One region of the Acidocella sp. C78 genome, then DNA from elsewhere that is predicted to be linked to it. Evidence: riboswitches for the same ligand, from Rfam matches in the RefSeq annotation. Region 1 holds a riboswitch; the other holds the start of a gene.
What was found. Region 1 has a riboswitch for fluoride ahead of crcB (fluoride efflux transporter CrcB). Riboswitches for the same ligand answer to the same signal wherever they lie in the genome.

Region 1 (4,257 bases):
TTCCCTTCGCGCTGGCCGGCGCCTATGCCTATTCGGTGGTGCCGACCGGCTTCATGCCGCGGATGGACGAGGGCGGGTTCGTGATCAACTATCAGGCGCGGCCCGGCACCTCGCTGGCCGAGGGGCACGCGAGGTCCGGCAGGTGGGCGATATCCTGCGCGCCGACCCGGCGGTGGCGACATGGTCGACCCGGCTCGGCGCCGGGCTCGGCGGCGACCTGAACGAGCCGTATCAGGGCGACATTTTCGTTCAACTCCGCCCCCTCGGGCAGCGGGCGCCGATCTGGACGGTGATGGACCGGATCCGCCGGCGCATCATCGACCGCGTACCGGGCATTGATTTCGACGAATCGCAGCTGATGTCCGACCTGCTGGGCGATCTCGTGAGCCAGCCGGAGCCGATCGAGATCGAGCTGCATGGCGACCCGGCGCGGCTGGACGCCACGGCGAAGACGGTGGCAGCGGCGATCGGGCAGATTCCGGGCGTGGTGGGCGTGCAGGACGGGGTGGTGATCGCCGGCGATACGATCGACATCCATGTCGATCCGGCGAAGGCGGCGATGTTCGGCTTCGATCCCCTCGCCGTGGAGCGGCAGGTGACGACGGCGCTGCGCGGCAGCGTGGTCACCGCGCTGCCGGGTCAGGATCGGTTTACCGGCGTGCGGCTCGAACTGCCGCGCGACGCCTTCGCGCAGACCGGCGACCTGCTGCGCCTGCCGCTGGCCGCGCCCTCGGGCGCGCTGGTGCCGCTCGGGGCGATCGCGACGCTGAACACGGTGTCGGGCCGGCCGGAGATCGCCCGCGACAATCTGCGCCAGATCGTCGCGGTGACGGGGAGGATCAGCGGCGGCGGCATCTCGACGGCGATTGCCGCAGTGCGCCGGGTGCTGGCGCGGCCGGGCCTGCTGCCGGTGGGCATGAGCTACCGGCTCGGCGGGCTCTACCGGCAGCAGCAGAAGGCGTTCATCGGCCTTGCCCGCGTGTTCGTCGCCGCCGTGCTGGCGGAATTCGTGTTGCTGCTGTTCCTCTACCGCAGCTTCGTCATCGCCGGGGCCATCGTCGTCACCGCGCTGCTCTCAAGCCTCGCGGTGTTCATCGGGCTCGATCTCTCGGGTGTGGCGCTCAACATCACCGCGCTGATGGGGATGACGATGATCGTCGGGCTCGCGACCGAGATGGCGATTTTCTACGTCTCGGAATTCCAGAGCCTCGCCGCGCACCAGGGGCGGCATGAGGCGCTGGTCGCGGCGAGCCGCAACCGGCTGCGGCCGATCGCGATGACCACGCTGGCCGCGATCCTGACGCTGCTGCCGCTGGCACTCGGCATCGGCCAGGGCAGCGGCATGCAGCAGCCGCTCGCCATCGCGGTGATCTCGGGGTTCGCGGTGGCGTTTCCGCTGGTGCTGTTCGCCCTGCCGGCGCTGCTGCGCCTTGTTATCCCGGCAGATGCCGGGTGACCGGCCAGGAAATCACATGCCCTTCCGGCACCAGATCGATCAGTGCCGCCGCCGCCGCGCGGGCAGTCTCCGGCGCGCAGCAGAATTCGATCATCAGCGGTAGGTCGACATCGAAATGCATCAGGTCGGCGGCATGGATGATCCGCTGCCCGTTCATTCCGGCGATGCCGCGGAACACCGAAACCCCGTCGAGCGTGAAATCGTCGCGCAGCCGCTCCAGGATGGTCTGCATCAGATGCCGCCGCCGCCCGTGGTCGGATTCGTCGAGGGCGATGCGCACCAGTGTGGCCTGTTCTTCCATCTCAGACATTCCTTGCCAGATAGACGCCAAGAAAGGCGCCGATGAACCCGAGCACGACCGACAGCAGCACATAGAGCCCCGCTCTCGCGATCTCGCCGTTCTCGACCAGCATGAGGGATTCAAGCTCGAAGGTCGAGAACGTGGTATAACCGCCGAGAAACCCCGTCAGGATACCGGTGCGCAGCGCCGGATCGATGGCGACGCGCTCGGCGGTCAGGACGAAGAGAAACCCGATCGCAAACGAACCGAGCACGTTGATGCTGAGAACGGCGACGGGGAAGCCGCGGCCGAAAAGCCCCTGCATGAAAATCGTCTGGCCGTAGCGCGCCCAGCAGCCGAGCGAGCCGAACACGGCGATTGACGCAAGCGTCTTGATCATGAACTGCCTTTCTGTCGTGGCGATGCATTTGAATGGCTGGGGAGGGGAACGGCAGCGGCGCGCGCCGCGCGGTTCGTTCGGCAAGGTCGGGTGATAGGCACGCCTGTTCCTCCGAGTCTGACGGAATGAAACAGGAGTCATCAGCCCCGCGGGCGGTTTGCGGCGAACCCCATCACCGGCGCGGCCGGGCCGCGCGGGTCATGATTGCGATGCGAGGCCGGGCGCTGTCAATCTGTCCGCCGCCGCTTACTCGTAGCGCAGCGCCTCGATCGGATCGAGCCGTGAAGCCTTGCGCGCGGGATAGAACCCGAACCCCACGCCAACGCCCGCCGCGAACAGGAAGCCTCCAGCCACCGCCAGCGGCGAGAGCGGCGCCGGCCAGCCGGCGAACAGCGTGATGGCGCCGGAGAGCGTTGCGCCAAGCACGATGCCCGCCAGCCCGCCGGTCACGCTCAGGATCACCGATTCGGCGAGAAACTGCAGCAGCACATGCAGCCGCCGCGCCCCGATCGCCATTCTGAGCCCGATTTCGCGGGTTCGCTCGGTCACCGAAACCAGCAGGATGTTCATGATCCCGATGCCGCCGACCAGCAGCGAGATCGAAGCGACGATCGCGAGTAGCAGCGCCATCACCCGGCTCGATCCCTGCGCCGCTGCGGCGATCTGGCTCAGGTTACGCACCGAGAAATCCTTCAGCCCATCCGGCTGGATCCGGTGGCGCTGGCTCAGCGTGCGGCCGATCTGCTCCATTGCCGCGGGCACGGCCTGCGGCGTCGCCGCCTGCGCGAAGAGCTGGTTCACATATCCGGCGAGCCGGGGTTGCAGCGCATAGGGGTTCGGCCAGGGCGGGTAGGGCCAGTTCAGCGGCGTCTCCTCCCGGCTCGGCGCGGCGGCGCCGAGCACCCGCTGCTCCGCGGTGCTGAAAGGCAGCATCATCACATCGTCCTGATCGGTGCCAAACGGCGTCTGCCCCTTGGCGGCGAGCACGCCGACGATGCGGATCGGCGCGCCTTTCACCAGCACGGTGGCGCTGAGCGCCGTCTCTCCGCGTGCGAACAGCATCTGCCGCACCGTCTGCCCGATCAGCCCGACGAGCGCGCCGGCCACCTCGTCATGCGGCGTAAGCGCCCGCCCTTCGGCGATCCGCCAGTTGGTCATCGCGGGATAATCCGGGCTGACGCCGAGGATCGCGGTGGTCCAGTTCTGGCTGGCGTGGCGCACCTGCGCCGCGGCCCGGATCAGATAGCCGACCCGGCCCACCGCCGGGTCCTCGCGCAGGATCGCCTGCGCGTCATCCACCGTGATCGTCGAGGCACTGCCGAACCCGGCATGGGCGCCGCCCGCCGTCGTCGCCCCAGGCAGCACCACGAGCAGGTTGGTGCCCAATCCCTCGATCTGCTTGCGGATCGCCTGGTTCGCGCCCTGGCCCACCGCGACCATGGCGATCAGCGCGGCCACGCCGATGCACACGCCCAGCATTGTCAGCGCCGCCCGCAGCCGGTTGCGCGCCAGCGCCTGCAATGCCGCCGCGACGATCATGCGGACGAAGCGAGCGCCGCGCCGCTGCTTCCGCGGGGCGGTGCCATGGCCGGCGCCGGCTCTGGCGCCGCCGGCGGTGACGGACACGATTCCGCCGGGCCGGCCGGTGCGTCCTGCCGCTCATCCGCGACGATCCGCCCGTCGCGCATCGTCAGCACCCGCCGCGCATAGCGCGCGATATCCTGCTCATGGGTCACCACCAGGATCGTCACCCCCTGCTCGCGGTTCAGCGCCGCCAGCGTCGACATGATTTCGTGCGATGTCCTGGTGTCGAGATTGCCGGTCGGCTCGTCGGCCAGCAGGAGCTGCGGCGCATTGATCAGCGCCCGCGCGATCGCGACGCGCTGCTGTTGCCCGCCCGAAAGCTGCGCGGGCGTGTTCGCCTCCCGCCCGGCGAGACCGAGCCGGTCGAGTGCCGCCCGCGCCCGCGCCCGCCGCGCCGCGCCATCCACCGACCCCGCCGTGGCATAGACGAGCGGCAGCGCCACGTTGTCGAGCGCGCTGGTGCGGGCGAGCAGGTTGAAGCTCTGGAACACGAAGCCGATCCGCGCGCTGCGTATCCCGCGAGCACCGGCTCCGCCA
Region 2 (4,257 bases), on a different contig from region 1:
GCTGGACCGCGCGGTGATCGCGCAGGACGAGGCCCGGCTCAGCGCGGCCCGCGCCAATCTTGGCTACACCGACATCGTCTCGCCGGTGAACGGCATCGTCGTCTCCCGCAACGTGACGATCGGGCAGACCGTCGCGGCCTCGTTCCAGACGCCGACCCTTTTCCTGATCGCCACCGATCTGACGCGGATGCAGGTCGATACCAATGTCAGCGAGGGTGACATCGCCGGTGTCCGGCCCGGGGAAACGGCGCAATTCACCGTGCTGGCCTTTCCGGGCAAGATGTTCGAGGGGCGGGTGACGCAGGTTCGCCAGTCGCCGCAGACGGTGCAGAACGTGGTCACCTATGATGTGGTGATCGCGATCGACAACCGCGACCTCGCGCTGAAACCGGGCATGACCGCCTCGGTCAGGATCATCACCGCATCGCGTGAAAATGTGCTGCTCGCGCCGGGACAGGCGCTGCGCTTCGCCCCCGCGGGCGCGACCGGTGGAACTGGGGCGGGCGCGCGGGTCTGGGTGATGCGGGACGGCAGGCCTGTCGCCGTGCCGGTGAAGACCGGACTTGCCGGCGACAACCAGACCGAGATTGCCGGCGGCGGGCTGCGGGTGGGCGATGCGGTGATCATCGGCGAGCGGCTGAAGCGCGTGGGCGCGCCCTGGGTGCCGCGATTCTGAAGGCGAGGGAATGACGGCGACACCAGTCATCGCGTTGCAGGGGATCGGCCGGAGCTATGGCAGCGGCGGGTTCGCGGTGCGGGCGCTGCAAGATGTCGATCTCGTGGTGGAGCGTGGCGAGTTCGTCGCCATCATGGGGTCGTCCGGATCGGGGAAATCGACACTGATGGCGATTCTCGGCTGTCTCGACCGGCCGAGTTCCGGGGAATACCGCTTCGAGGGCGTCGATGTCGCCGGGCTGGCGGAGCCGGTGCTCGCGGGATACGCAGCGCGCGGATCGGCTTCGTGTTCCAGAGCTTCAACCTGCTCGCCCGCACCAGCGCGCTCGACAACGTGGCGCTGCCGCTCGTCTATGCCACGGCGGGGTCGGTGGATGGCGCGGCGCGGCGGGCGCGGGCGCGGGCGGCACTCGACCGGCTCGGTCTCGCCGGGCGGGAGGCGAACACGCCCGCGCAGCTTTCGGGCGGGCAACAGCAGCGCGTCGCGATCGCGCGGGCGCTGATCAATGCGCCGCAGCTCCTGCTGGCCGACGAGCCGACCGGCAATCTCGACACCAGGACATCGCACGAAATCATGTCGACGCTGGCGGCGCTGAACCGCGAGCAGGGGGTGACGATCCTGGTGGTGACCCATGAGCAGGATATCGCGCGCTATGCGCGGCGGGTGCTGACGATGCGCGACGGGCGGATCGTCGCGGATGAGCGGCAGGACGCACCGGCCGGCCCGGCGGAATCGTGTCCGTCACCGCCGGCGGCGCCAGAGCCGGCGCCGGCCATGGCACCGCCCCGCGGAAGCAGCGGCGCGGCGCTCGCTTCGTCCGCATGATCGTCGCGGCGGCATTGCAGGCGCTGGCGCGCAACCGGCTGCGGGCGGCGCTGACAATGCTGGGCGTGTGCATCGGCGTGGCCGCGCTGATCGCCATGGTCGCGGTGGGCCAGGGCGCGAACCAGGCGATCCGCAAGCAGATCGAGGGATTGGGCACCAACCTGCTCGTGGTGCTGCCTGGGGCGACGACGGCGGGCGGCGCCCATGCCGGGTTCGGCAGTGCCTCGACGATCACGGTGGATGACGCGCAGGCGATCCTGCGCGAGGACCCGGCGGTGGGCCGGGTCGGCTATCTGATCCGGGCCGCGGCGCAGGTGCGCCACGCCAGCCAGAACTGGACCACCGCGATCCTCGGCGTCAGCCCGGATTATCCCGCGATGACCAACTGGCGGATCGCCGAAGGGCGGGCGCTTACGCCGCATGACGAGGTGGCCGGCGCGCTCGTCGGGCTGATCGGGCAGACGGTGCGGCAGATGCTGTTCGCACGCGGAGAGACGGCGCTCAGCGCCACCGTGCTGGTGAAAGGCGCGCCGATCCGCATCGTCGGCGTGCTCGCCGCCAAGGGGCAGACGCCGTTTGGCACCGATCAGGACGATGTGATGATGCTGCCTTTCAGCACCGCGGAGCAGCGGGTGCTCGGCGCCGCCGCGCCGAGCCGGGAGGAGACGCCGCTGAACTGGCCCTACCCGCCCTGGCCGAACCCCTATGCGCTGCAACCCCGGCTCGCCGGATATGTGAACCAGCTCTTCGCGCAGGCGGCGACGCCGCAGGCCGTGCCCGCGGCAATGGAGCAGATCGGCCGCACGCTGAGCCAGCGCCACCGGATCCAGCCGGATGGGCTGAAGGATTTCTCGGTGCGTAACCTGAGCCAGATCGCCGCAGCGGCGCAGGGATCGAGCCGGGTGATGGCGCTGCTACTCGCGATCGTCGCTTCGATCTCGCTGCTGGTCGGCGGCATCGGGATCATGAACATCCTGCTGGTTTCGGTGACCGAGCGAACCCGCGAAATCGGGCTCAGAATGGCGATCGGGGCGCGGCGGCTGCATGTGCTGCTGCAGTTTCTCGCCGAATCGGTGATCCTGAGCGTGACCGGCGGGCTGGCGGGCATCGTGCTTGGCGCAACGCTCTCCGGCGCCATCACGCTGTTCGCCGGCTGGCCGGCGCCGCTCTCGCCGCTGGCGGTGGCTGGAGGCTTCCTGTTCGCGGCGGGCGTTGGCGTGGGGTTCGGGTTCTATCCCGCGCGCAAGGCTTCACGGCTCGATCCGATCGAGGCGCTGCGCTACGAGTAAGCGGCGGCGGACAGATTGACAGCGCCCGGCCTCGCATCGCAATCATGACCCGCGCGGCCCGGCCGCGCCGGTGATGGGGTTCGCCGCAAACCGCCCGCGGGGCTGATGACTCCTGTTTCATTCCGTCAGACTCGGAGGAACAGGCGTGCCTATCACCCGACCTTGCCGAACGAACCGCGCGGCGCGCGCCGCTGCCGTTCCCCTCCCCAGCCATTCAAATGCATCGCCACGACAGAAAGGCAGTTCATGATCAAGACGCTTGCGTCAATCGCCGTGTTCGGCTCGCTCGGCTGCTGGGCGCGCTACGGCCAGACGATTTTCATGCAGGGGCTTTTCGGCCGCGGCTTCCCCGTCGCCGTTCTCAGCATCAACGTGCTCGGTTCGTTTGCGATCGGGTTTCTCTTCGTCCTGACCGCCGAGCGCGTCGCCATCGATCCGGCGCTGCGCACCGGTATCCTGACGGGGTTTCTCGGCGGTTATACCACGTTCTCGACCTTCGAGCTTGAATCCCTCATGCTGGTCGAGAACGGCGAGATCGCGAGAGCGGGGCTCTATGTGCTGCTGTCGGTCGTGCTCGGGTTCATCGGCGCCTTTCTTGGCGTCTATCTGGCAAGGAATGTCTGAGATGGAAGAACAGGCCACACTGGTGCGCATCGCCCTCGACGAATCCGACCACGGGCGGCGGCGGCATCTGATGCAGACCATCCTGGAGCGGCTGCGCGACGATTTCACGCTCGACGGGGTTTCGGTGTTCCGCGGCATCGCCGGAATGAACGGGCAGCGGATCATCCATGCCGCCGACCTGATGCATTTCGATGTCGACCTACCGCTGATGATCGAATTCTGCTGCGCGCCGGAGACTGCCCGCGCGGCGGCGGCGGCACTGATCGATCTGGTGCCGGAAGGGCATGTGATTTCCTGGCCGGTCACCCGGCATCTGCCGGGATAACAAGGCGCAGCAGCGCCGGCAGGGCGAACAGCACCAGCGGAAACGCCACCGCGAACCCCGAGATCACCGCGATGGCGAGCGGCTGCTGCATGCCGCTGCCCTGGCCGATGCCGAGTGCCAGCGGCAGCAGCGTCAGGATCGCGGCCAGCGTGGTCATCGCGATCGGCCGCAGCCGGTTGCGGCTCGCCGCGACCAGCGCCTCATGCCGCCCCTGGTGCGCGGCGAGGCTCTGGAATTCCGAGACGTAGAAAATCGCCATCTCGGTCGCGAGCCCGACGATCATCGTCATCCCCATCAGCGCGGTGATGTTGAGCGCCACACCCGAGAGATCGAGCCCGATGAACACCGCGAGGCTTGAGAGCAGCGCGGTGACGACGATGGCCCCGGCGATGACGAAGCTGCGGTAGAGGAACAGCAGCAACACGAATTCCGCCAGCACGGCGGCGACGAACACGCGGGCAAGGCCGATGAACGCCTTCTGCTGCTGCCGGTAGAGCCCGCCGAGCCGGTAGCTCATG

Region 2: it holds a riboswitch for fluoride, as region 1 does, so the genes downstream of both, crcB (fluoride efflux transporter CrcB) here and crcB (fluoride efflux transporter CrcB) in region 1, are expected to answer to the same signal.

What each region holds. Positions count from the first base shown of each region.
Region 1 is NZ_CAJQZK010000078.1:64,114-68,370, forward strand. It holds gene ACIDOCELLA78_RS86370 (efflux RND transporter permease subunit) at 1-221, shown strand, start outside; gene ACIDOCELLA78_RS86375 (efflux RND transporter permease subunit) at 143-1,456, shown strand; gene ACIDOCELLA78_RS86380 (DUF190 domain-containing protein) at 1,434-1,757, opposite strand; gene crcB (fluoride efflux transporter CrcB) at 1,759-2,136, opposite strand; fluoride riboswitch at 2,261-2,322, opposite strand; gene ACIDOCELLA78_RS86390 (ABC transporter permease) at 2,383-3,762, opposite strand; gene ACIDOCELLA78_RS86395 (ABC transporter ATP-binding protein) at 3,672-4,211, opposite strand.
Region 2 is NZ_CAJQZK010000007.1:65,029-69,285, reverse strand. It holds gene ACIDOCELLA78_RS000000102720 (efflux RND transporter periplasmic adaptor subunit) at 1-676, shown strand, start outside; partial or broken gene ACIDOCELLA78_RS000000102715 (ATP-binding cassette domain-containing protein) at 687-854, shown strand; gene ACIDOCELLA78_RS000000102710 (ABC transporter ATP-binding protein) at 962-1,501, shown strand; gene ACIDOCELLA78_RS000000102705 (ABC transporter permease) at 1,411-2,790, shown strand; fluoride riboswitch at 2,851-2,912, shown strand; gene crcB (fluoride efflux transporter CrcB) at 3,037-3,414, shown strand; gene ACIDOCELLA78_RS000000102695 (DUF190 domain-containing protein) at 3,416-3,739, shown strand; gene ACIDOCELLA78_RS000000102690 (efflux RND transporter permease subunit) at 3,717-4,257, opposite strand, start outside.